One region of the Endozoicomonas lisbonensis genome, then DNA from elsewhere that is predicted to be linked to it. Evidence: predicted binding sites of a transcription regulator. Region 1 holds the regulator's gene; each other region holds the start of a gene.

Region 1 (7,392 bases):
TTGCGGAGCTTTTTATTAACGGATAACAGGTTTTAATGGTTGAATAATAGAGGAACTCAACGAGATTAAAACCTGTTTCTTTATTTCAAGGATAGGTAATACCGGCAGCCTTTTCATGCAGAGTGAGATCAGATAGTATAGATTCGGAAAATACGTAGGAAGTACAATAATGACAAAGTCAGCCGCCGTTTTTCTCTTCACTCTTCTGTCCGCTTCTGCCCAGGCACTTGAAATAGAATCCAGCCGGACGTTTGCGGGTACTCAGCTCATAACGCTCAATGCTTCCGAAGAACATAAGCTGTATGGGGATGTTGAAGCTCAGTGCAATCTCTACGATAAACGAAACCGGATCATTGACACCGCAAATGTCATTTTTGACCAGTCAGCTGTTGTTCTGAGGCTGAACAGTTTTCGCTGGGCTGTTCGTGTAGATTGCACCTTTCCCGGTTAAACCGCCTGGTTGAACCAAACAGACCGTCAGACCGGTGCTGTCAGTATCTGATACAGGTTTTCCGAAGAGTTAGCTGACCGGATCTGACTGAGCAGGTAATCATCGGTGAAGCGCTGGGCCAGGGCTTTCAGGATATCCAGATGTTCCTGAGTGCTTTCTTCAGGGACGATCAAAGCGAAAATCAGGTCAACAGGCTCCCGGTCCACCGCGTCAAAATCGACGGGCTCTGACAGGCGAATGAACAGGCCGGTTGGCTCCGGGCAGGCTTTGGAGCGGCAGTGAGGCAGTGCAATGCCGTTGCCCAGTCCGGTGGTACCCAGTCGTTCTCTGTTGATGAGGTTGTTGAACAGGTCCTTGGCATTGATAGCGGGAACATGTTCGCTGATCTGTTCCGCAATAGTTTCCAGGATTTTCTTTTTGCTGACCCCTTGCACACCATGGAGGGTGCGTTCGGGGGTTAGAATGTTTTTAATAATCATACAACGATTGGAAGACTCACAGGGTGCGAGTGCAAAAAAAGAAGCCGCTGACTGAATGGACGTCGACTGAAAGCCAGGGGCCTTCAGTCGGTTGTGGATTCAGCCTCGGGCTCCCTGCATGCGATCGAGCGTCTTTTCCTTGTGTTTTACCAGCTGTCGGTCGATTTTATCTGACAAATCGTCAATAGCCGCGTACATGTCATCGGATTCAGCGGTCGCATTGATGTCAGCTCCACGTATGTGCAGGATCGCTTCTGCCTTATGCAGTAGTTTCTCTACGCTCAAGGTGACCTGTACATTAGTGATGTGATCGAAGTGAGCTGCCAGGCGGTCGAGTTTTTTAGTGACATAGTCTTTCAGAGCTTGAGTCACCTCTACATGATGTCCACTGATGTTGACTTGCATGTAACGCTCTCCTGCTGATCCCGTTTGGAGACAGTGGCCAGTTCCCGGGATTTTCGAACTGGTCTGTTTAGATTCTATCACCGTTAACAACATTGGTGCTGTCCTGAAGCAAAAAAATACAGGATTTTTACCTTAAGACTCTGTCCGAATAATTCCTGCTATAAGTTTTATAGTTCAGGCACTTATCGTTACGCACTCTATGTGACTTACACCAGGCGTTTGCGTTCATTGGAAGGGGGTATATGCATCGACTCCCGATATTTGGCGATGGTTCGTCGGGCTACTTTTATACCCTGTTCTCCCAGTAAACCGGCAATTTTGTTGTCACTGAGCGGCTTTTTCGGATTTTCATCCTGAACCAGCTTTTTGATCAGCGCGCGAATAGCAGTGGATGAACACTCTCCGCCGCTGTCTGTGCTGACATGGCTGGAAAAGAAATACTTCAGCTCATAGACGCCTCTGGGCGTATGCATGTACTTCTGGGTCGTGACCCGGGAAATAGTTGATTCATGCATATCCACCGCTTCAGCGATGTCCGCAAGCACCAGCGGTTTCATTCCTTCGTCGCCCTGTTCCAGAAAGCCCTGCTGGAAGTTAACGATCTTGGTAGCCACTTTCAGTAATGTTTCATTACGGCTTTGCAGGTTTTTCAGAAACCAGCGGGCTTCCTGCAGCTGGTTTTTCATAAACTGGTTGTCGCGGCTGCTGTTGGCTCGCTGGACCATTGACGCATAACTGTTGTTAATACGAAGGCGAGGCAGTGACTCAGAATTCAGCTCGACCACCCAGCGCTCTTTAATTTTTCGAACAGAGATATCCGGTGTGATGTATTCCGGTTCAGTTTGATCCACTTCAGAGCCGGGCTTGGGATTCAGGCTCTGTATCAGGCCCAGTGCATCCTTGAGCTGATGCTCTTTCATCCGGGTGCGGCGCATGATCTGGCTGTAATCCCGGCTGCCCAGGGCTTCCAGGTGATGGTCAATCAGCTTTTGGGCTTCGTGAATAAAGGGGGTTTGTGAGGACAGCTGAGCCAGTTGTACGGACAGGCACTCTTTCAGGTTTTCACTGCCACAGCCAACCGGGTCAAACTGCTGAATACGCCGCTGCATGACTTTCAGCTCATCAAAATCGAGTTCTGCAAGCGCCGGGTCCAGGGCAAGGCTCTGGTAGATATCGTCCAGTGACGTTGTCAGATAACCATCAGGGTTCGTGGCTTCGATGATCGCTTCGCCCAGCAATCTGTCAGTATCTGTCGTGGGGGTCAGGTTCAGTTGCCATTGCAGGTATTCCTGCAGAGACTCGGTGGTCCGGGAGCGGTTCAGCGGATCAAACTCATCGTCACTGCCTGACGGCATGCTGGAGTAGATTTCCTCCCAGCCGGAATCGACGGGCAGATCGTTTGGGATGCTTTCTGACCATTCGGGTTCCTGAGACTCTGAGGATGCCGGTGGCTCCTGGGCATTGAGGTCAACCAGTTGCTCACCTTCAGCAGCGTTACTGGCTTCCTGGTCGCGGCTCTCCTGATCCTGAATGGCCTCTTCGCTTTCCAGCATCGGGTTGGATTCCAGCACCTCCTGGATTTCCTGTTGCAGGTCCAGTGTCGAAAGCTGTAACAGGCGAATGGCTTGTTGCAGTTGCGGTGTCATCGTCAACTGCTGACCCATTTTAAGCTGTAGAGAGGGCTTCATAGGGCAACCGTGTACCTTTTACTGTGAAAATGCAGTGTTCCAGGTGACGAAAACTGCATTACATTATCGTTTGCACATTGTCGTTTTGAGATGCATTCCGTGTCACCGGATTATAAGCACAGAATATTAATAGTGAAAAGTAAAACTGGCATGAAGCCGGCGTGGGAAGAGGGAGACTCTTCCCGGAATGTGGCTGGCTACAAACTGAACTGATGGCCCAGGTAAACGTCACGAACCTTCTGGTTGCTCAAAACGGTCTGGCTGTCACCTTCAGCAATGATGCCACCTTCGCTGACGATATAAGCCTTTTCACAGATATCCAGTGTTTCACGAACATTGTGATCGGTGATCAGTACACCAATGCCACGGCCTTGCAGTTGTCTGACAATCGCCTTGATATCTCCGACCGAGATCGGGTCAACACCGGCAAATGGCTCATCAAGCAGGACAAAATCAGGGTCGGTAGCCAGCGCCCTGGCTATTTCCACCCGCCGACGTTCACCGCCCGACAGGCTCATGCCGGCGCTGTCGCGGATGTGGCCTATGTTGAACTCATCCAGCAGTGATTCCATCTTGTCGAACTGCTGCTGTTTATTGAGGTCTTTGCGTGTTTGCAAAATGGCAAGGATATTGTCTGTTACCGACAGCTTGCGGAATATTGAGGCTTCCTGTGGCAGGTAACCAACACCAGCCCTTGCCCGCCCATGCATGGGCTGGTGAGTCAGGTCTTTGTTGTTAATGCTGACTTTGCCACCATCAGCTTTTACCAGGCCGACAATCATGTAGAAGCAGGTGGTTTTACCTGCCCCGTTAGGTCCCAGCAGGCCCACAATCTGGCCGCTGTTGACGGCCAGAGAGACGTCTTTAACGACCTTTCTGCCTTTGTAGCTTTTACTGAGGTGTTCTGCCTTTAGCGTAACCATCAGGTTATTTCTTTTCCTGTTGCTCGGGTCTGGGCTGAATGACCATCTGTACTCGTCCTTCGCCCTGACTGTTGTCCAGACCTTTGGCGTTGACTTTTTGCTGCTTCAGGTCGTAATCGATGCGTTCACCCTTGAACGAGTCACCTTTCTTTACGAGCTGGGCCTGACGGATCAGATGGATTTTTTCATCCAGCACTTTGTAGTCAATAGTATGTCCCCATGCCTGCAACGTTCCCTGGGCATCGGGCTGTTCTTCTTCGTAGTAGGCACGTTTGTTAATGCCCTCGGCAACAATCTTCCGCACTTCCTGGTTTTCGGTGTATACCGTTACGACATCGCCGGTGATTCGGGTGCTGCCCTGGGTCATTACGACATCGCCCCGGTAGACTGAAACACCTTTTTTGTTATCAATATCTGCCGAGTCGGACTCGATTTCGATGGGCATTTCCCGATCCGATGGCAGCGCCATGGCCAGGGTGGGCAGTAGCAGGAAGATACCTAAAATTGAACGTATAGTTTTTTTTGCATTACGTTCAGGCTTTTTATTCCGCTTAAGCTTTTTGTTCGGCTCAAGCTTTTTATTCTGCTCAAGGCTGTTTAGGTTCATGGAATCCTCGTACCCTTGATTTGAGTTTAACCAGACTGTCCTTGTAGAACGCTTCCATACCGATGGCTCTGGTACGACCAGTGTCGTTAGTAATCAGGACCGGACGGTCTGTTACAGCAAGACTTTGCTCAGAGTATATGGTGATAAAATCGGTGTCCATACGTACCTGACTGCCATTGCTGGTGTCGGTCTGGATCATGACTACGTCGTCCCAGAGTTCAATATCCTGGTCTCCGGGCAGCAGTTTGCCGTTCAGGGCATCGGCTATCATGGGTTTCTGTGGGTCGCTGTAGCTGCGCAGATGGGGCGTTTTGAGCAGGGTGGTGTCATTATGCGGATAGTGAGTAATGGCGTTGGAAGTCAGCTCGTATTCCAGCGTTCCCGTTTCATTGAACTGGGTAATGGTGGCGTCTACTAGATAGTAGTCTGCGTTTTCCTGTATTTCAGGCTGACGGTTCTGTCCTGTAACATGCAAACCACCGTCGTACGACCAGTAGCCTATGCCAACCATGGTCATCAGCACACAGGCAACTAACAGATAGCTTTTGTAAGAGCTGGTTATAGGCATCAGGTGTTTGGTTCCTGTTGATAAAGAAGCCAGCCACTCATGGGCTGGCCCCGAATTACAATAAGTTAACGATTATTAAAGGTATTCTGCCAGCATCGGCTCCAGCTTACCCTGGGCATCAAGGATAAAGTCACAGAATTCCCTTGCAGCGCCCAGACCTCCATGGTTATCGGTCACTGCCTGTGCATGTTGACGGACAAATGGGTGCGCATTGATCACTACGCAGCCAAAACCGACACGGCGGATAACGGGCAGGTCTGGCAGGTCATCGCCCAGATACGCAATTTCATCCATGCTATAGTGCTCGGTTTCCAGCAGTTCATTCAGGGCATTGATTTTATCCTCACGACCCTGATACAGAAAATCGACCCCCAGGTCACTCGCACGCTTTTCTACAAACGTCGAACGTCGTCCGGTAATGATGGCTGTTTTGATACCTGCCTGTTGCAGCATTTTCAGGCCGTGGCCGTCCAGTGTATGAAAGCATTTCAGAGCTTCACCCTGTTCGCCAAAAAACAGCTTGCCGTCGGTCAGTACGCCATCAACATCAAAGACTGCCAGACGTACTTTGGCAGCAGAAGGCTTCAGGGAAGAATCGATCATACAACACCTGCTTTCAGTAAATCGTGCATGTTTATGGCGCCAACGGGCTGATCGTTGGCATCGACACAGATCAGGGCGTTGATTTTGCGGTCGTCCATGATCTTCAGGGCTTCGGCAGCGAGGATATCGGGTGAGATGGTTTTGCAGTGACTGGTCATAACATCATCAATGTCCGTCAGGCGCAGGTTCACACCTTTATCCAGGGCGCGGCGCAGGTCGCCGTCGGTGAAGATGCCTACTACTTTACGGTCTTCGTTCACAATGGAGGTCATGCCAAGCCCTTTGTGGGTCATTTCCAGCAGAGCTTCACTGATCTTGGTCCCCTGAGTCACTTCCGGAATGCGTCTGCCGCTGTGCATAACGTCTTTGACCTTCAGCAGCAGACGTTTGCCCAGGGAGCCGCCCGGGTGCGAGAAAGCAAAGTCTTCAGCGGTGAAACCCCGGGCTTCCAGCAGGGCTATCGCCAGTGCGTCGCCCATCACCAGTGCGGTAGTGGTACTGGAGGTTGGAGCCAGGTCCAGCGGGCAGGCTTCTTTGTCGACACCGGCATTCACGTGTGCGTCAGCGGCACGGGCCAGAGAGGAATCCGGGTTACCGGTCATGCTGACCAGTGGTGTTCCCATCCGTTTCAACAGAGGCAGAAGAGTAACCACCTCACTGGTTTCGCCGGAGTTGGACAGGGCCAGAACCACATCTTCAGACGTTATCATGCCCATGTCACCATGACTGGCTTCACCAGGGTGTACGAAGAAAGAAGGAGTGCCGGTGCTGGCCAGGGTGGCGGCGATTTTGCGAGCAATGTGACCAGACTTGCCCATACCCACCACAATGATGCGCCCGCTGCAGGCCAGCATAACCTGACAGGCCCGGGCAAAATCGCTGTCTACCCGGTCCAGAAGTTTCTGAACGGCCTCCAGTTCCATGGATATGGTGCGTCTTCCGATGGCAATGAACTGCTCGTCATTGTTGGTCATAGTGAATAACTGTCTTAAAAGTGGCTGCGGAACGCCCTATTGTAAAACGGTTACGCGTTAAGGGATAGACCGATGCTATTTACCCCGGAGTTACCCCAGAGCTGCCACAAAGTCACGTAGGTTGGGTCGAGCGGAACGCGACATCCAACACGGTGAACGGCATTGAGCTTCCATGTTGGGAGTCGCTGCGCTCGTCCCAATCTACAAGTCAAACGTAATGAAACGATGTACTAGTTTGGTCAATAGCTGCATTAGAGCCGATTTGGAAACAGTAGTTCCATTAATGATGAATAAGTAACCAGCTGGTATAGGCGACGTAACAGCTTAAAAGAAATAATCCCGTTACCCGTCCCAGGTGTTTGGGCTGTTTGCCAAACAGGCAGCTGATGGCAAGAAACAGGGTCACTGTCATCATAACTGGAAAGTCCTGCCAGATAACCTGGGGGCTGATGGTGCCGGACGCAAGCAGCCCGGGCATGGGCAGAACGGCAAGAAGGTTGAAGATATTAGAGCCAACCACATTACCCAGGGCGATGTCATGGTGGCCTTTAATGGCGCTGGCAACAGAGGCTGCCAGTTCTGGCAGGCTGGTGCCGATAGCGACAATCGTGAGGCCGATAATCAGTTCGCTGATCCCAAACAGACGAGCCAGCTCGGTGGCTCCCCAGACCAGAATCTGCGAACTGCCCAGCAG
Region 2 (7,392 bases), 400 kb from region 1:
GGTGTTTTCGGCTGTCCGAATCACTTTTCCTGAATGACTAACCACCTCTACCCTGATCTGGTGTGTTCCCCGGTTTATATTTTCGACCTTATGGCTAAGCGCTCTTTGTGGACCTGCCACTGCCTGACCGTTAATAAAAAAACGTACTCGGTGTCCTCTGGCCAGATTGGGCTGGACACTGACTGTTATCGTGAAGTTGCCATTATCCCGAACGGTTGAATCATTAGCCGGACTGCTGATTGAAAAAACGCTGTAACCAGGTTTGTCCTGTTGTTCTGCTGGCTCAGGAGCAGAGAAGCCGGGGGAAGGAGTATTGGCTGGAGCTGGCAGGCTGGTGATGGGTTCAAGCGTAACGGGTTCACTGGGACGGGTAGTGGAAGGCTTGTCGGTGAACACAGCATTGCCATGTTTATCAATGGATTTGTAAATCTGCGTACTGGCATTGAATGACGCAGTCATCAATATCAGGAGCAGTGACAGAGTTTTTATTCTCATTGAAGTCTACCAGTGGATAGCGGTATAGGAATAGATTACTGCTCTGAAGGGCCGTTGAATAGTCGGAATTAAGTAGTCAGAAAAGAAAATAGCTAACCGGGTAAATACCACGATCAGCCATTTCAGGGTTTGGAAAGCACACTGAAAATCAGTGTTTTGATAAGGCAGAACTCTCTGCCTTATCTGTACGGGCAATCAAACAGAGTAGTACAGGTCAAACTCTGCAGGGTGAGTTGTCTGGCTGATAGCCAGGCACTCTTCCTTCTTCAGCTCAATATAAGCGTCGATCATGTCGTCGGTGAATACGCCGCCTGCGGTCAGGAATTCACGGTCAGCGTCCAGGGCTGCCAGGGCTTCTTCGAAGCTTTCAGCAACGACTGGAATTTCCTTAGCTTCTTCAGCTGGCAGGTCGTACAGGTCCTTATCCGCAGCATCGCCAGGGTGGATCTTGTTCTTTACGCCGTCCAGGCCAGCCATCAGCAGTGCTGCGAAGCACAGGTATGGGTTAGCGGTCGGATCAGGGAAGCGAACTTCTACACGACGGGCTTTAGGGCTGTTCACGTAAGGGATACGGATGGAAGCAGAACGGTTACGGGCAGAGTAAGCCAGCATAACCGGTGCTTCGAAGCCTGGAATCAGACGCTTGTAAGAGTTGGTGGAGGCGTTGGCAAAAGCGTTGATCGCTTTAGCGTGTTTGATGACACCACCGATGTAGTACAGGGCGGTTTCGCTCAGTCCCGCATAGCCGTCACCAGCAAACTGGTTGTCACCGTCCTTGCTCAGGGACATGTGAACGTGCATGCCGCTACCGTTGTCACCGACCAGAGGCTTAGGCATGAAGGTAGCGGTTTTGCCGTAAGCGTGAGCAACGTTGTGTACTGCGTACTTCAGGATCTGAACTTCGTCAGCCTTTTTCACCAGAGTGTTGAACTTAACGCCGATTTCACACTGACCGGCAGTACCCACTTCGTGGTGGTGTACTTCAACTTCCAGGCCCTGGTCTTCCATTGCCTGACACATCTTGGCACGCAGGTCGTGCAGAGAGTCTACCGGAGGAACCGGGAAGTAGCCGCCTTTAACCTTTGGGCGGTGGCCAGTGTTGCCGTCAGCAAAGGTAGCGTTGCTGGACCAGTGGGCTTCTTCAGAGTTGATTTCGTAGGATGCGCCGGAAATATCAACTTTCCACTTAACGTCATCAAATACGAAGAACTCTGGTTCCGGGCCGAAGAATGCAGTGTCTGCGATACCGGTGGACTTCAGGTACTCTTCCGCGCGCTTGGCAACGGAGCGAGGGTCACGCTCATAGCCCTGCATGGTGGCAGGCTCAATGATGTCGCAACGGATGTTCAGGGTAGTTTCGTCGGTGAACGGGTCGATTACAGAGCTGCTGTCATCTGGCATCAGGATCATGTCGGATTCGTTGATGCCTTTCCAACCTGCGATAGAGGAGCCGTCGAACATTTTACCCAGTTCGAAGAAATCGCCATCTACTTCACTGATTGGCATGGAAACGTGCTGTTCCTTACCCTTGGTATCGGTGAAACGCAGGTCAATCCATTTAACGTCATGATCCTTGATCAGGTTCAGGGTCTTGGACATTTATTATTTCCTCCAGAGGACTTAGCTCAAAACTGAGAGCATCGCTTTTGGCTCTGATCTTCAACGCCAATAGGGTTGAGTCGATTGAATGATCTTCCGCCTGGCTCAATGGTTGGCCACAGGTGTGACTGATCTGCATTTGGAAAAGCAAACAGCGTGCCAGCTTTTCAAAACACTGTTTCATGCCCTCTTGTGCGGCAGTGTTGAAGGATTTTCTACTGAAATCCTGAAATGTTGCACTAAAAGTAAACATGACAGACATTTTTATGCACTAATTTGATGCACTACTTTGATGTATAAGAGGATTGCCTGAATCCTATTGGTGCAAAACAGCCACATAGTGGCGAAAAGCATTTTATCTCCAGAACCAGCACCTCAAATTGTATGAAGATACTTCTACGCCATCATCAGACAGTGATGAGTGCAGTGAGCGAAATTAACGGAGTCTCCCGGGGGCATTTTAGTCCCGCCCCAATACAGAAAAGGAGATTTCCTCATTGCCCATGTTGGTCAGCCCCAGATAGTTGAGAATATCGGAGGACCTAGTATATGTCTCCGGAGCCAGCACCTCAACGTGTATTGAAGTCCTTCTGGTCTGGCCTTCATCAGATAACGACGAGTCCAGTGAGCGAATAAAAGGCCACTGGTCTCTGCGATGAAAAGCTGACAGGCTGTTTCGTAACAGCTCAATGGTTTCAGGTGACAAGTTGCTTTCAAGCGAGTCATCCTCAGAAGAAAGCCGTTCGGTCAGACTGATTGTGACAGTACGGGAAGCCAGTGTTCCGTCCAGGAGATTCATTGTGTACCAGCACCCGCAACAAGACAGACCAAATGGAGAAAGACCAGCTATCAGTTTTGTCAGAATCTTGACTTTGGAAAGCTGACACAGCCATGCATCAAAAGCACATGCTCCCAGTAGGATACATCCGTTGATTCCGACAAATGTCACCCCCTCGCTACCATAGCGATCGCAGTGCTGACAGGTCTCCGCCAGATTCTGAAGATAATCTCTTTGGTCAGTAAGCCTGAACGCTGTTGACCCGATACCCCTTAGCAAACGTAGTAAACTGCTTATGTCTTCTATGTGCCTGAGTTCGATGGCTGGCACATCGGAATAATTATAAAACGTTGGTACTAACTCAGAAATTCCCAGTTGCAGGTTGTTCAGGCGATATTGCTCAACCGCATCGTCTAGTGTTGTGCCTGTTCCTGTGCAGCCCGACGAAGTACTTGCGCCCATCCAGGAAGTGCCTTCGCCCATGTTGTCGAATGAACCTGCCATTCCAAATGGGGTCATAGCGGTCAGCTGAGCAGGCTGGGGCTGCCTGTTGAATACCGGCGGCTGAAGGTTTCCCGGGAGCGCAATGATGACGGTGCGGGGTATTTCCCGGGTATCCCTCAAATCGTCTGAGGCACGAATAGTAAAGGTCAGTCTGTAGCGTCGCGGATTCTCTATTCTGCGAAATGCGTTGTAAGAAGCCGGAGCCTCCTCAACAGTCATCTCCTGGCGAAGCAGGGGCATCTTTTCACTGTCTTTTGTGTTTTTCCCTTTTCCCTGGCTGTGTGCTTCTGCCATACAAAATAAAATAGCGACAAGAAGTGCAATAACCTGTACGGTTTGCTTTTTTATCGAAAGCATTATCCCCTCGAATGCCATAGCTAAATTGACTGAGCATTGTTTTAAAATCCGTTTCCCCCGTCATGTGCCTGATTCAGAACAGCCATTGTGTTGTTGTATTCAAAAATGGGTACACCGACGGTGAAACAGAGAATAATGTAGGGTATCAATGGCGTTTTAGCCTGATTTTTTTATGGTATCTGTAGCCCTTTCAAAAATAACCGATACAAAAATGCTGAAAGCCATTACAGCTTTCGGCATTTCTTAAACACCTGTCGTAGGACTTAGCCGGTTTAATTAACCACCAAAGTCATCCAGCAGAAAAAAGCCTGTGCTGCCTGATTCTGCAGTTGCGAAAAACAGGCGGCACTCAGTGTATCGTGAAGTTGCGTGGACTACTAACGTCAGTCGGTATTTGTATGCCTTTGTGTTGGTGGCAGAGGGCAGCACTCCGTCAGATTTGAGGGATATGTCACAACCGTGTGTTTCTGTATAATTCCGCCACTTTTCTCTCAATATTTTGCTGTCAGGCTTTACTACTCATCGTTTTTAGCGTGCCTGCGGCATGATCACGGTAGCCCGAACCATGAAGTTCATCATTAAGCTGTTTCCGGAAATTACGATTAAAAGTACTCCGGTCCGAAAGCGCTTTATTAAAGTGTTGCGGAAGAATATTCGTACCATCCTCAAGCGTTCCGATGAGGGTGTAGATGTTCGTGGTACCTGGGATTTTATCGAAGTGACGACCTCTTCTGATGACCCCATCGTACTGGCGGAAGCCCGGGATCAGCTGAGTCATATTCCCGGTGTTGCCTACTGGATGCAGGTGACAGAATACCCCCTGACAACCATTGACGACATTCTTGAAAAAGCACTGCCTGCTTTTCGTGAGCGCCTGGCAGGCAAAACCTTCCGTGTTACCTGCGCCAGACAGGGAACCCATGATTTTCAGTCTATTGATGTAGAAAAGCAGGTGGGTGGTGGCTTGAATGTCCACACTGAAGCGGTAGGCGTTAAGCTCAAGAACCCTGATGTGACGGTAAAGATTGAAATCAAGCGTGACCGTTATTTTCTGGAGACGGCGCGTGGAGAAGGTCTTGGTGGCTACCCACTGGGTTCCATGGAGCCGGTTCTGTCCCTGATTTCCGGCGGTTTTGACTCAACGGTTTCCAGCTTTCTGACTATGAAGCGGGGTATTCGTACACACTTCTGTTTCTTTAACCTGGGAGGTCATGCCCATGAGCTGGCGGTTAAAGAAGTAGCTTATTATCTGTGGAGCCGTTTTGGTTCATCCCATAATGTTCGGTTTGTCACTGTCCCTTTTGAAGGGGTGGTTGAGGAAATCCTGAAGAATGTGGATAACTCCCAGATGGGCGTGATTCTCAAGCGTATGATGCTGAGGGCGGCAACCTCAGTGGCTAAAGAAATGCACGTGGAAGCTCTGGTGACCGGTGAAGCGGTGGCTCAGGTATCCAGCCAGACGTTGACCAATCTGGCGGTGATTGATGCTGCGACGGATCATCTGGTGTTGCGTCCGCTGGTGGCGATGGATAAACAGGATATTATTGATATCTCTGCTCGCATTGGCACTGAGGAGTTTGTTAAAAATATTCCTGAGTACTGTGCCGTTATCTCTAAAAATCCAACGACGAAAGCCAAGCCTGAAAAAATTGCAGCGGAAGAAGAACGCTTTGATTTTGCCCTGCTTGATAAAGCAGTCGCAGAGCGTCGTACTGTGTCCGTCAGTGACATTATCGCTGATGACTTAACCCGTGAAGAAGTGGACGTGGTGGATCATGTGGATCAGGGCGAGATTATTATTGATATTCGTCATCCGGATGAAGAAGAGATCAAGCCGTTCTCCATGTCGGATCGCGAAGTGATGCACGTACCTTTCTACCAGTTACGTACAAAATTTGCTGAACTGGATCGGGAAAAACACTACCTGTTGTACTGTGAAAAAGGCGTTATGAGCCAGTTGCACGCCATGCACCTTCGTGAAGAGGGTCATGATAATGTGGGTGTGTTTAATCCGGATAAAAAGTAGCCTTAAAAAACTTAAACAGCTGGCGGGCATTGTTTACCTGTCAGCTCCCCTTGAATCTGCCCGGTTTCACCAACACAATGACACTCAACCAAACTCACTCACCTGTTATCTGACAAATGAAAATAGCCATGATTGCTGCCGTTGCGGAAAACAACGCGATTGGCATTAACAACAAAATGCCCTGGTATCTGCCTGGTGACCTGCGTTATTTCAAAGCAGTGACCATGGGTAAGCCAATTATCATGGGGCGTAAGACCTTCGATTCCCTGAGCAAACCCCTGCCCGGACGCACCAATATCGTCATCACCCGGGATGCTGACTGGCACCATGAGGGTGTAAAAGTGGTTCACAGTCTCGACGAGGCGCTGGCACTGGCAGAAGATATTGCCCTGATCAATGGCAATGACGAGGTGATGGTCATTGGTGGTGCGCAGATCTATAAACAGGCTCTGGATAAGGCTGACCGGCTTTATCTGACAAAGGTTTACCAGAGCTTTGAAGGCGATGCTTTCTTTCCGGACATTAACGAAAGCGACTGGCTTGAAACAGCCAGACAGGATATGCAGTCTGAAGACGAAGAACCTTTGACGTTCAGTTATCTGGTGCTTGATCGTAAAGCTCAATAACAAGCCAGTTTTCTCAGTTCATACTGTTTTTGTCACTTTTCCTGTGGAAGAAACAGTATGCTCTTATGCCTACCACTAATCTGACCTGAGCTGCTCCCATCTATAGTTTAAAAGTTGTTACAAAAAGATTTTTTTATTCCTTTATATAATTTAAAGACATTTTTTTTGTACAAATAAGAATAAAAAAATCTTCGTCATACCGAATGAAAATATCTCAGGGATTTAGAGGTATGCATAGATTCAGGGCTGGCAGCCATTCGGATGCCAGACCATCTCCGGCATTGCCGCCCCTATCAAATCCGAACAGCCGCGAGCTGGAAGTTTCGGAATATCAGACCTGGAAGGGGCATCTTGTCTCAGCCCTGGCTTCCCTGTCCCGTGGTGTTAAGCGCTTACTGTTTGGCAAACCCTCTGCTGATCGCGCTCTGGGCCTGTATGATTCATTTTGCAAAGAAGCCTGGAGCCGGATTCCCGATGAGTTTCACCGCAATATCAAGGATTACGAAATTGCCTGTGTGATGCACCTGCATGGTATTGGCGAGGTTCAGCGCAAGACCATCAATGATCAAAAGCACGAAGTGCTTGCGGGAGGCTCCCGATCCGTTCGGCCAAATATACTGGAGGCTATCAAGGCGGACATTGATCTCTCAAGCACGGAGTTGGCTTATCGTTTTCTTTCTCAAGACCGGAGTCTGCCAACCGGCTTTCTGGAGAGAGCGCTGATTCCTCACTTTGTTGATACTGTGGTTCGTCATTACAGGGTGGACCGGGAAACCGCTGAGGATGTTGTTGCTGAAATTGCTGACTCTCAGGAGTTGCGAAAAGACCGGGACATTACTTTTGAGCGCATTCTTGAAGTCAAAAACCGGATTCGCTGGCACTTCAGTGAACCGTCCGCCCCTGAACGGGCGCAGATGGATTATCCAGACAAACCTGCCGGTTTTATGGAATTTGACCGGCGCAGTCCCGCTTCAACGCCTCCGGGGCTGGAGCGGCCGGGGAATACC
Region 3 (7,392 bases), 2.3 Mb from region 1:
GCCTGCTGAACCCGCTGCGCCAAAACTGGCTTATACCGCGCCAGTGCGAGTAGCTACTGGTGCTAACGAAGGCGAAGTGGTTATTACCCAAGGTAATCTCAATAATAATCACATTTATGTACGCAACGTTGTTGAGTTATTCCCACCGGAATGCTTCGGTGGTTCAAATCGCAGAGAGTTGGCTTCACAGCTAATCACTCTCCATCTGGATAAAGCTGAGACTGTGAAGTGTGATATTGACGGCACGAAGAAAATCTTCCGTGACAGAAGGGCCATTGGGCAATTCCTGAAGCTCAATAACTTTGTTGCCAACGATAAGGTTCTGATCAAAAGAATTGCTGATCTGGAGTATGAGCTCTCAAAAGCTTAACGAATTATTAACACCCAAAGCCCCTTTGCATTAAGGGGCTACTTAGGAGTATTCACGGATGACATACCCTCTTTGCAGCCTGATTTGCCTTGACAGATATCCGGAGTGCAGTCCGCTTCAGTACACAGAATACTGGACGATGAGTTCTGAAGTAATCACGCTCAGGGATTTGCACCATCTTGAAAAGGCTCTGGCAGTCGTTTATTGCAAAGAAGTAATGGAACGCTGTATGTACAGGTTTTCGCAGGAAGTGGGTGCTGCTTATTTGTTAGGGGCCAGTGATAATAAGGTTTTGTCGAACTATAAGCCCCCTCTAAAAGGGATATCGGAGTCAGAATTTTCCGATCTTCTGTCGCATCTCAACGTGATGGAGCAGCGTGCGTTTATCTATGCTCTGCTCACAAAAAGCCCCATTCATCGCATTATCGATTGGCCGTGGGATTTTGCCTACCGGCATACCAAAAGTGAAGTAATGAAAGATGTGTTGCTGAATTTCAATGCAGAACCGTTCTGTGATCTGGCGTTCTGGCAAAGGGAGCCTGTCACCTTGAGGCCTGTCGCACTGTTGGGGCTCAGTGAGAAAGTTGCCAGTATGATAAAAACAGACTTCTGGAAGTTTACGAAAAGGGTTGAAGCGGGAAAACTTAACCTCGAACAGTTTATACAGAATAGTGCTGGTTGCTGTTAACCGTTGCCTGCGACGCATTCCGTCGCAGCACTGCTCATAATGGCTATCATTAAGCGATAAGATGCATACGAGGAAGCATCGTGAGTAAAAGCAAAAACAGTTTACTACCTCTATTCACTGGTGTGGTGGGTGTCATTGTTATTGTGGTGGCTTTATTTTGGGGGTTGCCGGTGTGGAACGTTTGGAAGCAGGGGCTTTCCGGCGAAGCGGCACTGGCAAAGGCTGAGCAAACGAAACGCATCACGATTGAAACTGCCCGGGCAGAAGTTGAAGCTGCCGAACTGCGAGCCAAAGCCATTGAGATTATGGGCGAAGCCGCAAAAAACTATCCGGAATATCGGTTGCAGGAGTTTATGGGGGCTTTTGCCGAAGCGTTGAAGGAAGGCAACATTCAGCAAATTATCTATGTGCCGACTGAAGCCAATATTCCTATTCTGGAAGCCGGTAAGCGCGCTAAAATAGAGTAATGTTTAAGTAGTGTGCGAAGTTTGTCGTTTACAGCGTTTTAACGATGACTTTGCTGCTGCCTTAATGTCCAAACGATCTTCTGCCCTGGATACCACCATCCTGATCCTTGAGCTGTTGAAAAGGATACCCAAAAACTGGTCAATCACTGCTCAGGAGTTGCAACAGCAGCTCTGTGATGCCGGTTTTTCAAGAGATATCCACACAATTCAGCGGCATCTGAAAACACTGGTGGAAAGCAGCCATTTCAATATTGATCTGGATGATCGCAGCAAGCCTTATGGTTATCGCTGGAGTAAAAATGCCAAGGGCTTTACCGCCAACGGGTTAAGTATTCAGGAGTCGCTGATTCTGAGGATGGCTGAAGAGTATCTGAAAAACCTGTTGCCCAGTAGTTTAATGGGGTCGATGGCAGGTTTCTTCGAAGAGGCCAACCGGAATATCAGCCAAACATCGGATCCCCAGCAAGACGTAGAGTGGTGTGTCCAAGGTGATTGTTGCCCCTGAAACCCAGCCACTGTTACCACCTGAATTGCAGGAAGGTGTTTTTGATCAGGTCAGTAAAGCTCTGTATGGCAACTACTGGCTTCATCTGACATATAAAAATGCAGCCGGGAGTATTCGGGATGCCACCGTCATGCCATTAGGGTTGGCTCAGCAGGGACCAAGGCTGTATGTGGTTTGTCGCTTTAAAGGGTATGAAGATGATCGGGTTCTGGCATTGCATCGCATTCAGAGTGCAGAATCATCCACACTCACCTTTGACAGACCGGAAGAGTTTGATTTGAAGCAGTTCAGTGCCGATGGTCGATTCACCTTTGGACGAGGTGAAAAAGTCAGGCTGACCTTCTCGATACAAAAAAGTGCCGGTCTGCATATTTTGGAAACCCGGTTATCAGAAGATCAGCAACATACAGAATGCGATGACTTTTATGAGATAACGGCAACGGTTGTCCGGTCCGCACAGCTGGAGTGGTGGCTGGGAACGTTTGGCGACCGGGTCAAAGATATTGTTTATAAGCCAGCTTGATTCTGCTGGCAAAAATTCTGGAAAAGTGAATGACTGAAAAAATTAATTCTGAACTTGATGCAGAGCAGTTCAGCTGTGAGTGTGACCGCCTCAGAGAGAGTCATAGTTACTTGGTCAATCAGGAGATAAAACGAACCAACAGAGATATTTTGTTATCAAAACAGCTCATTCGATTGATGACATCCGGCGGAATGCTCTATCTATTCACAATGATCATAATGACTTTTTCATGAAATCAATATTCAAGAGAACAGCATTCACGTCCTGCTTTCTGGAAGACTGTGAGGAGCTTATAGATGCTGACAGGGAAATCAGGAAGAAGTATCGGGATAAGCTGCAATTCGCTTCTATGCTGGGCATATTGCTGGCGTCAATCACAATAATATTATCACCCGATTTAAAAACAGGGTTCGTGTGGTTTTCTTCAATCTTCTTTGTTCTGTTGACCCTGTCGTCCATTAAGATCAGAAGGTTATCCACCAGTTTGTGCCTGATGTTTTTAACCCTGCCTTACACTGGTGTGATATTTGCGGAAGTATCAGCCTTTTTAAAAGCATTCGCCTCTTTGCTTTTCTGATTTGAAGCCTGTTAATTTATAGAATTTGAAGTATGGCAAATAAAATAGACTACCTTGACCGATCAATAAAATTTAAAAACTATGCCAAATCAGCTATGTATTTCTCTGTTTCAATAACAGCTGTAGCTGTAACAGTGGCAGTAATGCTGACCAGAATATCAACTTGCTAAAGTTAGGATTTTAACGATGGATGATATGCTGGAAAAATCCGAGCAAAAATTGCGTAATGCGACTGCTTTTAACAACTACCTTGTTGCTTCGGCTTATGTGATGGGGGCTGCCGTTTTCATAGCAATGAGCGTCCAGTTGACCAGAGGACTGCTTGGTGTCTGATAGCACGTCATAAGCCTCATGAGCATGCAGTGACTCACAAGGCATAGTGTATCAAGTTGTCAAGGACTTAAAATCCAACCCGAATTTTTTCAAATACGTCCTGAGCCGATGTGAATCGTTCACGCTGGCTTTCTGGCTACGACTCACATCAAACAGCTTTCTGCCTGCTTCCGCCAGTGTACGACTCTGCTGGCATACATTGATGATACTCATCAGTTGAAGTTTGTCAAAATGGTCAATGCTGACAAGGGTTTCTTCGTCAAGATAATCGCTTAACTCAACCTCAGGGTTCTGTTCTTTTTGATGCCAGCGTGAGGACAGCCTTTCCGTTTCTGACACTACATTAGCTTCATCAATACGCCCAAACTCACTCAGAGTCACCATGCGGTTAATGCTGGCGTTCAGGTCACGGAAGTTGGATGACCAGAGCGCATCAGGGGTTGTGGCGAAGTTCAGGTAGCGTTCCCGGGCGGCTTTGTTGAAACGTACCTGTTTGTTGGTGCTGCGGGTGTGCTGGTGCAGTTCAAAATCGATATTGGCTTCCATGTCTTCAAGCCGCTCTTTCAAAGCAGGTAAACGCCAGCACCAGATATCGATACGGGATAACAAGTCTTCCCGAAAGCGACCTTCCTGAACCGCCTGTCGTAAGTTGCGGTTCGTGCCTGCCAGCAGTTGAAAGTCACTGCTAACGGCTTTATCACTGCCCAGTGGATAAAAGCTTTTCTCTTCCAGTGCGTGTAGCAGCATTGCTTGTTCATCAAGCCCCAGTTCTCCAATTTCATCCAGAAATAGAATGCCTTTGTCAGCATGTCGGAGATAACCTTCCCGATGATTAACCGCGCCGGTGTACGCGCCTTTGTAATGACCAAATAGCGCCGACATCGCTCCGGCACCTTTCAACGTGGCGCAGTTGACGGGAACAAAGCTGCCTTTTATCTCTTTTCGCATGGACTTTAGTTCGTAGATGCGACGGGCAAGCTGGGTTTTACCGGCACCCGTAGGGCCTTGCAACAGAATCGGGTCTTTTGAACGCAGGGCAACCCGTTCGATCTCGGCAATCATCTGGTTGAAGTGATTGTTTCGGGTTTGGATGCCGGACTTCAGAAAATCCTGACCAGAACTGGATTCTTCAAAGTAGCGCTTTGCCATGACTCGTAGCGGGCAAGGTCCAGATCGATACTGTGGAGGCTGCCTTTTGCTTTGTCACCGCTCTGGGTGACGGGCGACACCTGGAGTATTTGTGCTGGCAGCAAGTGCGCCTCACTCATCAGGAACATACAAATCTGGCTGACATGAGTGCCGGTGGTGATGTTCAGATAATAGGATTCTTCATCGGTGTTGACTGGATAGTGCCGGGCAAATTCGTAAAACCAATGATAGATTTCTGCAAAATCCCAAGGGTTTTCCCAAACGGCCTCGATCAGTGCCACTTCTGTATCGGGAGAAGCGATTCGGATGTATTCTGCCACTATCAGGGCTTTGGCCAGATGCTGAGGGTGATAGATTAGCTCCATTCGATCAACGGGAAATGCCTCGTGCATCACTACGCTGACGGTGGGTCGCCAGTGTGTCCAGCGTGTTGCCTTTTTTCCACCTTTGACATCTTTTGTCGTGCCAAGGATGCTGATCACTACCCTTTTTCTCTTGTCCTTCAATCTCAAATTAGTCCCTATCTTATTAAATAACTATTTATCTGATGAGATATTTTAAAAGGATAGTAAGTTTAATCGGTAAAAAATACAAAACTTATGATTAACGCCAAAGTTCTTTATAAACAGGTAGTTATAAGGGTTTTTGATAAAAATATAATTGTTGGCACGAACTTTGATAACTATTCAATGTCATTGCGATAGAGGGCTTTGAAACCATCACACAGCCTGCAACCGATGAAATGAATGATTTGAAGGAGTACCAATATGCCAGTCATTACACAGCTCAAAGCCACCAAACAGGGTAAGCCCGTAAAAATCTGGACAGACGAAGTGGATGCACAGACTCTGGAGCAGATGAGAAAGGTGGCAAGCCTGCCCTTTATCTACAAGCATGTTACAGGTATGCCAGATATTCATCTTGGCAAAGGAGCGACTATTGGCTCCGTGATTGCCACGACTGATGCCATTATACCTGCCGCCGTAGGCGTAGATATTGGCTGCGGCATGAATGCCGTTCGACTGTCATTAAAAGCCAGTGACTTGCCTGATAACTTGCATGCCGTTCGTACCAGCATTGAGCAGCGCATCCCACTTGGAACTGGCGGAACTCATAAAGAGGCGCAAATTGCAGAAAATTCACCTGTAGTGACCGGGCTGCGACACATTCTGCACAAGCATCCTGATATTGTTCGCAACATGAGAGCCGACAAGTTTGCCTGCCAGCTGGGAACACTGGGTGCGGGTAATCATTTTATTGAGCTGTGTCTGGATGAAAACAACGACGTATGGGTGATGCTGCATTCTGGTAGCCGTGGTATTGGCAACCGGATCGGTCAGTACTTTATACAGCTCCCCCGAAAGGATATGGAACGGCAACAGGTCCACCTGCCGGATCGTGATCTTGGTTACCTGAAAGAAGGTTCCGAATACTTTGACGATTATGTGCAGGCGGTGGTTTGGGCGCAGGACTACGCCATGCGTAACCGTGAGCATATGATGAATGCGGTACTGATCGCGCTGAGATCAGGACTGAAGCCTTTTACTGTCACTGAAGAAGCCATTAACTGCCACCATAATTTTGTTGAGCAAGAGTTGCACGACGGAAATCAGGTTTGGGTTACCCGTAAAGGGGCTATTCGTGCCAGAAGTCAGGAGCTGGGTATTATCCCCGGGTCGATGGGAGCGAAATCCTACATCATTCGTGGCAAGGGTAATCCGGAATCCTTCTGCAGCTGCGCTCATGGTGCCGGACGAACTATGTCCCGTACTGCTGCTAAAAAAGCTTTCTCAGTGAGGGATCTGGAAGACCAGACGCAAGGCATAGAGTGCCGCAAAGACAAAGGCGTTCTGGATGAAATTCCGGGGGCTTACAAGAACATCGATAAAGTGATGGCACTTCAGGATGATCTTGTGGAAGTGGTGCATACGTTGCGGCAGATTGTGAATATTAAGGGCTGAAAAAGCCCAATAAAATGATGATCAAAAACGATGTGGATTGATTGCAAAGAGAAGATGCCGGAAAGCATGGAGGTTGTGATTGTTCTTTACGTAGGAAGTTGGCCTGGTCGTGGGTGCGGCGGCATTGCGGATGCTTACGCTACAGGGGTAGAGTGGTATGTGCCAGAAGGCGTTAATGTTGTTGGTTGGATGCCAATACCGGATGTGAACCATCTAACCACTCATAAAGAGTGCAGCGTAGCGCTTGAGCATAAACGATCTACGATTAAAGGTTTCATAGATAGTGATGATCATGATTTCTTAGAAGCTATTTTTGTGGAAAATGATTCTAATCAAAACAGTGTTTGAAGCAAAGTAAGCCTTGTATAGTTGGCTGATGACCGCCCTCTACCTTAAACGACGGAGTAATAAAGTTGAAGGATATAGCATTAATTCTTTTTATTGGTTTAGCCTTTAATGAGCTTACATTAAGGTCATTTGATGTCATTTCTCGAAAAAGACTGACCGAAGCTGAAACACATGCATTTAGTCAATTCGAACAAATAATGAATGTTAGAGACTGTAAGCCTGAAAAAATCATAGTGACCAGTAATAAAGAAAAAGAGATGATCAAAAAAAATGTGAAATGGAACTGTTCTGGTGTTGTGTATGAGTGGGCATCTTAATCAGCCTGGTTTAATGCAAGGAGTAAAAGCATGAACATAGTTATTGCAGTCGATAGTTTTGGTTTGTATGAACAATACCATGACCACTTCAAGGTGGGTGATGTCAAAAGTTTTCCTGTTTATACAGGTGTTATATCGATAATACTTAATGATT
Region 4 (7,392 bases), 1.1 Mb from region 1:
CTGATACGGTTTTTCAGGAGTTGCAGCGGATCAACCCCGAACTGTTAAGTGTGTTAACCACTGTCGAAGGCGAAACGTTGTCCGTGATAACGGTGTTATCCCTGTTAGGCTGGGGACTTGGGTATTTTGGCCAGCCCCACATCATGGCTCGCTTTAAAGCGATTCAGTCTGAAGGACAGCTGGTGCTGGCTCGCAGAATAGCCGTGAGCTGGACGGGCATCTGCATGTTGGGTGCTTTGCTGGTAGGCCTCGCGGGTGCGGTTTACACACAGAGAACTGGGATTAGCCTTGATGACCCCGAAGCAATTTTTATGTTGATGGTGAATACACTGTTCCATCCGGTGATTGCCGGTATTCTTCTGGCCGCTATTCTGGCTGCCATCATGAGTACTGCGGACTCGCAGTTACTGGTTTGTTCAACGGCTTTTGCAGAAGACTTTTACCGGGATATTTTCCGCCGCAACGCCCCTCAGGAAGAAGTGCTTCTGGTTGGACGTATCGCCGTGGTGGGGATTGCTGTGATTGCCACCTGGCTGGCGCTTAATCCTGACCATTCGGTGCTGGGTATGGTGTCCTACGCCTGGGCAGGCTTTGGTGCAGCCTTTGGTCCGGTGCTGATACTGTCGCTGTATTGGCGACGGATGAACGGCATAGGGGCATTAGCGGGTATTGTGGCTGGTGGCCTGACCGTCGTGTGGTGGAAGCAGCAGCAGGGTGGCTGGTATGACCTCTATGAAATTATCCCGGGAATTATTGCTGCAACTCTGGCTGTGATGGTGTTCAGCTACCTGGGCAGAAGGCCATCGAAAACCATGGAAACCCTGTTTGATAAAGTTAATGGCCGGGTCGAACAGCTTTCACATTATGATGATGAGGAACCTTCGGTTTCCTGACAGTAAGAATTGCAATTCAGCGGCGCAGGGAGTTAATTCAGTGCCTTGCCCGGTTTAATTGCACTTTTTTTGTGCGCTCGCCAGCCTAAGCGGCGTATTTTTTCTTCTTTTCCCCAATAATCTTCCGGACTAAACCTGTCTGGCACACACCTTGCACAGTTCCCTGTAAACAAAAAGATGTGGGAAACATGGGTAATGAGTAACAAGGAAACGCTGGTGGTTGTCGGCAATGGCATGGTCGGCCATCGCTTTCTGGAACAGCTGGTTGAAGCCGGTGGTCTGAATCAGTTTGAAGTCATTGTCTTTGGTGAAGAGAGTCGGCCTGCATACGACAGAGTTCATTTATCAGAGTACTTTTCCGGACGTTCTGCTGAAGAGCTGTCCATGGTGTCTGATGGCTTTTATCAGCAACCGGGGCTCAGGCTGATTCTGAATGACCGGGTAGAAGTCATTGATCGCGCATCTGGAAAAGTGATGACCAGCGGCGGAGTTGAGCAGCCTTATGATCATTTGGTGCTGGCTACCGGTTCTTATCCGTTTGTTCCTCCTGTCAGTGGGCATGACAGACCTAACTGCTTTGTTTATCGAACCATTGATGATCTTGATGCCATAAAGTCTGCCGCTGAATCCTGCCGGTCCGGTACGGTGGTCGGTGGTGGTTTGCTGGGTCTTGAAGCCGCTAAAGCATTAAAAGACCTGAGTCTGGAAACACATGTCGTCGAATTTGCATCAGGGCTTATGGCTGCGCAGGTGGATGAGGGCGGTGGTGCCATGCTGCAGCACAAGATTGAAGCGCTGGGAGTAACGGTTCATACCGGCAAAAACACCCGGCAGATTGTTGAGGGTGATAAGGCCGTACACCAGATGCAGTTTGCCGATGGCGAACACCTGAACACTGACCTGATTCTTTTTTCAGCGGGCATTCGCCCCAGGGATGAACTGGCAAGGCAGTGCGGTCTGAACATCGGTGAAAGAGGCGGCATTGTAATTAACAACGAGTGCCGTACATCCGATTCGCGCATCTTTGCCATTGGTGAGTGTGCGCTCTGGAATAACCGGATTTATGGTCTGGTCGCACCGGGGTATCAAATGGGACAGGTGGTTGTTGACCAACTGTTGCACGACGGGATGGCTCTGTTTCAGGGAGCCGATATGAGCACCCGACTGAAGTTGATGGGGGTGGAGGTCGCAAGTATTGGCGATGCTCATGCCCGGACGCCTGGCGCACTGAGTTACCGGTTTATTGATGAAGAGAAAGAAGTTTATAAAAAGCTGGTGGTATCGGGTAACAAGAAAAAGGTTCTGGGCGCGGTACTGGTGGGAGACGCTCAGGAGTACGGCACACTTCTGCAGATGGTATTGAATGACATACGTCCTCCAGATAATCCGGCAGAGCTGATCCTGCCCCCGGTTGAGGGTCAGTCTTCAGCAGGTGTCGGGGTGGCGGTACTGCCGGAGTCTGCCCAGATCTGTTCCTGTTTCAATGTCAGTAAAGGCGAACTGGTGGAGGCCATTACAGCAGGGTGTCAGGATCTGGCTACTCTCAAGGCAGAAACGTCGGCGGGTACCGGCTGTGGTGGTTGCGCACAGCTGGTGAAACAGGTGCTGGATCATGAGTTGTTGCAGCTGGGGGTCGAAGTTAAGAAGGATTTGTGTGAGCACATTCCTTATTCCCGGCAGGAGCTTTATCACCTGGTGCGGGTGGGGCAGTTAAAAACCTTTGCAGAGGTGATTGAAAAACATGGAACCGGGCTCGGTTGTGATATCTGCAAGCCAACAGTTGGGTCAATTATTGCCTCCTGCTGGAACGATTATATTCTTCGGGACGAACATGCGCCTCTGCAGGATACGAACGATTATTTCCTCGGCAATATGCAGAAAGATGGCACTTATTCCGTGGTGCCAAGGATTCCCGGTGGGGAGATTACACCGGAAAAACTGCTGGTGATTGGTGAAGTAGGGCGGGACTTTAACCTCTACACCAAAATCACTGGCGGGCAGCGTATTGATCTGTTTGGTGCTCAGCTGCATCAACTACCCGCTATCTGGAAACGGCTGGTCGATGCTGGTTTTGAGACCGGTCATGCCTATGGCAAATCTCTGCGAACGGTTAAGTCCTGTGTCGGCAGTACCTGGTGTCGTTATGGTGTGCTGGACAGTGTTGGGATGGCAATCCGGGTGGAGAACCGTTATCGCGGAGTCCGGTCTCCACATAAAATAAAAATGGCGGTTTCCGGTTGTACCCGCGAATGTGCCGAGGCTCAGAGCAAGGATGTTGGTGTCATTGCAACGGAACAGGGCTGGAACCTCTATGTTGCAGGTAATGGGGGCATGAAACCAAGGCATGCCGATCTGTTTGCCACCGGCCTGGACGACAGCACCCTGATACAGTACATCGATCGCTTCCTGATGTTTTATATCCGAACCGCAGATCGTCTGCAGAGAACTTCGGTCTGGCTCGGCAATCTGGAAGGTGGCCTTGATTACCTCAGGGAAGTCATTATCGACGACAGCCTTGGAATTGCAGAAGAGCTTGAAAATGAGATGGCGCACCTGATCGGCACTTACCAGTGTGAATGGAAAACGACACTGGATGATTCCGAAAAACTCAAACGTTTCAGTCATTTTATGAACAGTGATCAGCCTGACAGTCATGTCGTTTTTGTCAGGGAGCGTGAGCAGATTCGGCCTGCTACTCAGGTTGAAAAGGTCAGACTTATAGGAAACCAGTGATAAGGGAATAGCGATAAGGAGAGTGTGATGAGTAATGTATGGAAAAAAGTCTGTTCAGTTCATGAGATCAGAGACGGACTGGGGGCGTGTGCTCTGGTCGATAATCGTCAGGTTGCGCTGTTTCTGGTGAATGGTCAGATGTTTGCTGTCAGCAACCTTGATCCATTTAGTGGCTGCAATGTGATATCCCGGGGAATTACCGGCGATTTGGAGGGGCGTATTGTGGTCGCGTCGCCTGTTTATAAACAGCATTTTGATCTTGAGACCGGCATTTGCCTTGAGGATGAAAGCGTTTGTCTGGAATCTTATCCCGTTGAAGTGGTTGATGGTCGGGTGATGGTTATGATGCCAGCCATTGATTGGGTGGCATGATATGAAGCTGGTGGTGGTTGGCAATGGTATGGGCTCCGTTCGTCTGCTGGAGCATCTGGCAGAGGGGGGGCATGACCATGAAATAGTCGTGCTGTCAGAAGAATCCAATCCGGGATATAACCGTATCCAGTTGTCCAGACTGTTGGCAGGCAGTATCGGGCGGGAGGCGATAGAGCTGCACTCCGAAGGCTGGTATCAGGAACACGGCATCAGTCTTCTGTCCGGCAGTGGTTACAGGGTGACAGACATTGACAGGGAGCTGAAGCAGGTTGAAACCGCTGACGGCACACGACACTCCTACGATAAGTTGATTCTGGCAACCGGCTCCCTGTCAGTCTCTATTCCCGTTAACGGCTCAGACCTGAAAGGTATCCTGTTTTTCCGGCAGCTCGAAGATGTTGACACTATGCTGGAAGCCAGCAGGCAGCCAGACGCCAGTGCTGTGGTGATTGGCGGTGGCCTGTTAGGGCTGGAGTGTGCCAGTGGTCTGGTAAAACGTGGTATGAGTGTGACGGTGGTGGATAACAGCGCGACACTTCTTGGGCGACAGCTGGACGGTACTGCTGGCAACATGCTTAGACGGGAACTGGAGAGCCGGGGTATCGCCTTTCGCTGTAGCGCACGACTGCAACAGTTTACGGGTGGCAGGGACGCAGATAGCAAAGGAGTTGTCCGGCAGGTTGAAATCATCAATGAGTATGATCAGCCGGAATGTCTGGACGCTTCTCTGGTAGTAGTGGCAGCCGGTGTCAGACCGAATATTACTCTTATGCAAGCAGCAGGGCTGGCGTGTGACAGGGGGGTACTGGTCAATGAATGGATGCAGACTTCCGACCCGGAGATTCTGGCTTTTGGTGAGTGCGTACAGTTACGGAACTCGTTATTCGGGCTGGTGGCTCCAGTATATGAGCAGGCGTATGTGGTCAGTGAGCAACTGCTTGGCAGACAGTCCAGGGAGTTTGTACCTGTCCCTATTCCGACGAGTTTGAAGGTAGATGGCATCGACCTGTTTTCCTGTGGCGAATTTGTTGCTGCGGAAGGTGATGAGGAACTGCTGGTGGACGCTCGGCAGTACGGTGTCTACCGGAAAATAGTCATTCGGGACAACCGCATAAAAGGTGTGCTGCTGTATGGAGATGTCAGTGACGGGTTGTGGTATCAGACTTTGATGACCCGTGCTGACGATGTTTCTTTATTCAGGCAATGCCTGATATTTGGTCAACGATTTTTACCGGCAGCTTAATCGGAATAACAATAAATAAGAATGCGAATGGCTAAGACAGTACACACGACTTGTGCCTACTGCGGGGTAGGTTGTGGCATTACAGCAGAGGTTCGTAACCCGGAACTTCATCTGGTCGATATTCAGGGGAATGAAAATCATCCTGCCAACTTTGGTCGGCTGTGCTCAAAAGGGAGCGCCCTGGGAGAAACGGTTTCGCTGGAGAACCGATTGCTGACGCCAGTAGTTGACGGTGAAAAAGTCAACTGGAATAAAGCCCTGGACGAGGTGGTCAGCCGGTTACACAGAACCATTAAACAGTATGGCCCTGACTCGGTGGCTTTATACGGCTCTGGGCAACTGCTTACCGAAGATTACTACGTGGCCAATAAACTGATGAAGGGGTTTATTGGCAGCGCCAATATCGACACTAATTCCCGCCTGTGTATGGCTTCAACCGTTGCCGGTCATAAGCGTGCTTTTGGTTCAGATACCGTACCCAACTGTTATGAAGACCTGGAACTGTGTGATTTGCTGGTGTTAGTGGGTTCTAACACAGCCTGGTGTCATCCGGTTCTGTTTCAGCGAATTCGTGCTGCGAAGCAGCAGCAACCAGCAATGAAAGTTGTTGTGATTGATCCTCGAAAGACAGATACCTGTGATATTGCTGATCTGCACCTGTCGATTAAGTCTGGTACGGATGTCGCGTTGTTTGCCGGACTGTTGCTGGATTTATCGGTCAGGGGAGTAATGGATGCTGACTATGTTGGTCAACATACGACAGGGTTGCAGTCTGCCCTGAAAGCAGCAGAAGACAGTGTGGGTTCGGTTCGTCTTGTGGCTGAGCTGTGTGGCCTGAAAAGCACGGATGTGGAAACCTTTTATCAGTGGTTTGCCCGAACGGATAAAACGGTGACGGCCTGGTCGCAGGGGGTTAACCAGTCCGTTTCAGGAACGGATAAAGTTAATGCCATTCTCAATTGCCATCTGCTAACAGGGCGCATCGGTCAGCCCGGTAGCGGGCCGCTGTCTTTAACCGGGCAGCCCAATGCCATGGGCGGGCGTGAAGTGGGTGGGCTGGCAAATCAGCTGGCGGCGCACATGGATTTCTCTGATATGGATGATATAGACCGGGTTCGACGCTTCTGGAAGGCAGCCAATATGGCTGAGAAACCGGGCAGGACTGCGGTTGATTTATTCCGGTCAATTGAGAAAGGGGATATTAAATTTATCTGGATTATGGGAACCAACCCCCTGGTGAGTATGCCGGATGCCAGCCAGTGTATTGCCGCGCTGGCTCAATGCCCGACAGTGGTCGTTTCAGACTGTATTGAAAAAACCGATACGTCAGCGTATGCCGATATTCTTTTGCCCGCTGCCGGGTGGAGCGAAAAAGACGGTACGGTAACTAACTCCGAACGCCGGATATCCAGGCAGAAAGCACTGTTTCCCATGTCGGGTGATGCCAGACCAGACTGGTGGATTATCAGTCAGGTGGCTGCAAGGCTGGGCTTTTCAGAAGCGTTTGACTATTCCGGTGCAAGCCAGATTTTTTGTGAACATGCGGCATTGTCAGGCTTTGAAAATAATGATTCATGTAAACGACGGGGTTTTGATATCAGCGCTCTGGCCTGTTTAACAGAGAGTGATTATGACCAGCTGGAACCGGTACAGTGGCCAGTGTCAGACAGTCAGTTGAGTTCTCCTTCAGGTCGTAAGCGATTGTTTACTGACGGAATTTTTTTTACTGAGGATCGTCGAGCCCGGTTTATTCCTACCCGGTTTGAATGGCAAAGCAACCAGACTGACAGCCATTATCCGCTGTTGCTGAATACCGGGCGCATCAGGGACCACTGGCACACCATGACCAGAACAGGCTTATCAGCCCGACTGAGCCAGCATATTGATGAGCCGTTTATTGAAGTACACCCCGAAGACGCAGAGCGGTTCAGTCTGAAAGAACAGTCATTTTGTCGTGTATCTTCGGCGTTCGGAACGGCTGTGCTGAAGGTAAGATTAACGACGGGCAACAGACAGGGAACGGTGTTTGCCCCAATGCACTGGAATCGCAGCAACAGCCGTTCAGGTGCGATTGGTTCACTGGTTAACCCGCTGACTGACCCTTTTTCCAGGCAGCCCGACTTCAAACATACGCCGGTAAAGCTGGAACCC

Evidence for each region. Region 1 encodes sigma-54, which starts transcription at its own class of promoters, with help from an activator protein. Its sites were predicted from a motif close to TGGCACNNNNNTTGCTNT; they were not measured.
Region 2: the regulator sigma-54 is predicted to act here: its motif matches at 2,239-2,256, upstream of glnA (glutamate--ammonia ligase).
Region 3: the regulator sigma-54 is predicted to act here: its motif matches at 5,277-5,294, upstream of V5J35_RS18560 (RtcB family protein).
Region 4: the regulator sigma-54 is predicted to act here: its motif matches at 1,034-1,051, upstream of nirB (nitrite reductase large subunit NirB).

Annotation. Positions count from the first base shown of each region.
Region 1 is NZ_JBEWTB010000002.1:1,558,301-1,565,692, reverse strand. Features, by position in the region: gene V5J35_RS07990 (hypothetical protein) at 170-451, shown strand; gene ptsN (PTS IIA-like nitrogen regulatory protein PtsN) at 478-930, opposite strand; gene hpf (ribosome hibernation-promoting factor, HPF/YfiA family) at 1,030-1,335, opposite strand; gene V5J35_RS07975 (RNA polymerase factor sigma-54) at 1,542-3,023, opposite strand; gene lptB (LPS export ABC transporter ATP-binding protein) at 3,221-3,946, opposite strand; gene lptA (lipopolysaccharide transport periplasmic protein LptA) at 3,951-4,553, opposite strand; gene lptC (LPS export ABC transporter periplasmic protein LptC) at 4,534-5,121, opposite strand; gene V5J35_RS07955 (KdsC family phosphatase) at 5,197-5,724, opposite strand; gene V5J35_RS07950 (KpsF/GutQ family sugar-phosphate isomerase) at 5,721-6,698, opposite strand; gene V5J35_RS07945 (calcium/sodium antiporter) at 6,979-7,392, opposite strand, start outside.
Region 2 is NZ_JBEWTB010000002.1:1,954,778-1,962,169, reverse strand. Features, by position in the region: gene V5J35_RS09805 (DUF4124 domain-containing protein) at 1-495, opposite strand, end outside; gene glnA (glutamate--ammonia ligase) at 691-2,094, opposite strand; gene V5J35_RS09795 (hypothetical protein) at 2,555-3,733, opposite strand; gene thiI (tRNA uracil 4-sulfurtransferase ThiI) at 4,299-5,759, shown strand; gene V5J35_RS09785 (dihydrofolate reductase) at 5,876-6,385, shown strand; gene V5J35_RS09780 (hypothetical protein) at 6,616-7,392, shown strand, end outside.
Region 3 is NZ_JBEWTB010000002.1:3,908,095-3,915,486, reverse strand. Features, by position in the region: gene V5J35_RS18605 (ASCH domain-containing protein) at 1-370, shown strand, start outside; gene V5J35_RS18600 (hypothetical protein) at 510-1,058, shown strand; gene V5J35_RS18595 (hypothetical protein) at 1,139-1,525, shown strand; gene V5J35_RS18590 (hypothetical protein) at 1,590-2,030, shown strand; gene V5J35_RS18585 (helix-turn-helix transcriptional regulator) at 2,005-2,553, shown strand; gene V5J35_RS18580 (hypothetical protein) at 2,583-2,786, shown strand; gene V5J35_RS18575 (hypothetical protein) at 3,317-3,463, shown strand; gene V5J35_RS18570 (sigma 54-interacting transcriptional regulator) at 3,515-4,612, opposite strand; gene V5J35_RS18565 (RNA repair transcriptional activator RtcR family protein) at 4,564-5,094, opposite strand; gene V5J35_RS18560 (RtcB family protein) at 5,380-6,573, shown strand; gene V5J35_RS18555 (DUF551 domain-containing protein) at 6,604-6,921, shown strand; gene V5J35_RS18550 (hypothetical protein) at 6,987-7,238, shown strand; gene V5J35_RS18545 (cyclic-phosphate processing receiver domain-containing protein) at 7,269-7,392, shown strand, end outside.
Region 4 is NZ_JBEWTB010000002.1:503,585-510,976, reverse strand. Features, by position in the region: gene putP (sodium/proline symporter PutP) at 1-893, shown strand, start outside; gene nirB (nitrite reductase large subunit NirB) at 1,089-3,626, shown strand; gene nirD (nitrite reductase small subunit NirD) at 3,654-3,998, shown strand; gene V5J35_RS03315 (NAD(P)/FAD-dependent oxidoreductase) at 4,000-5,241, shown strand; gene V5J35_RS03310 (molybdopterin-dependent oxidoreductase) at 5,269-7,392, shown strand, end outside.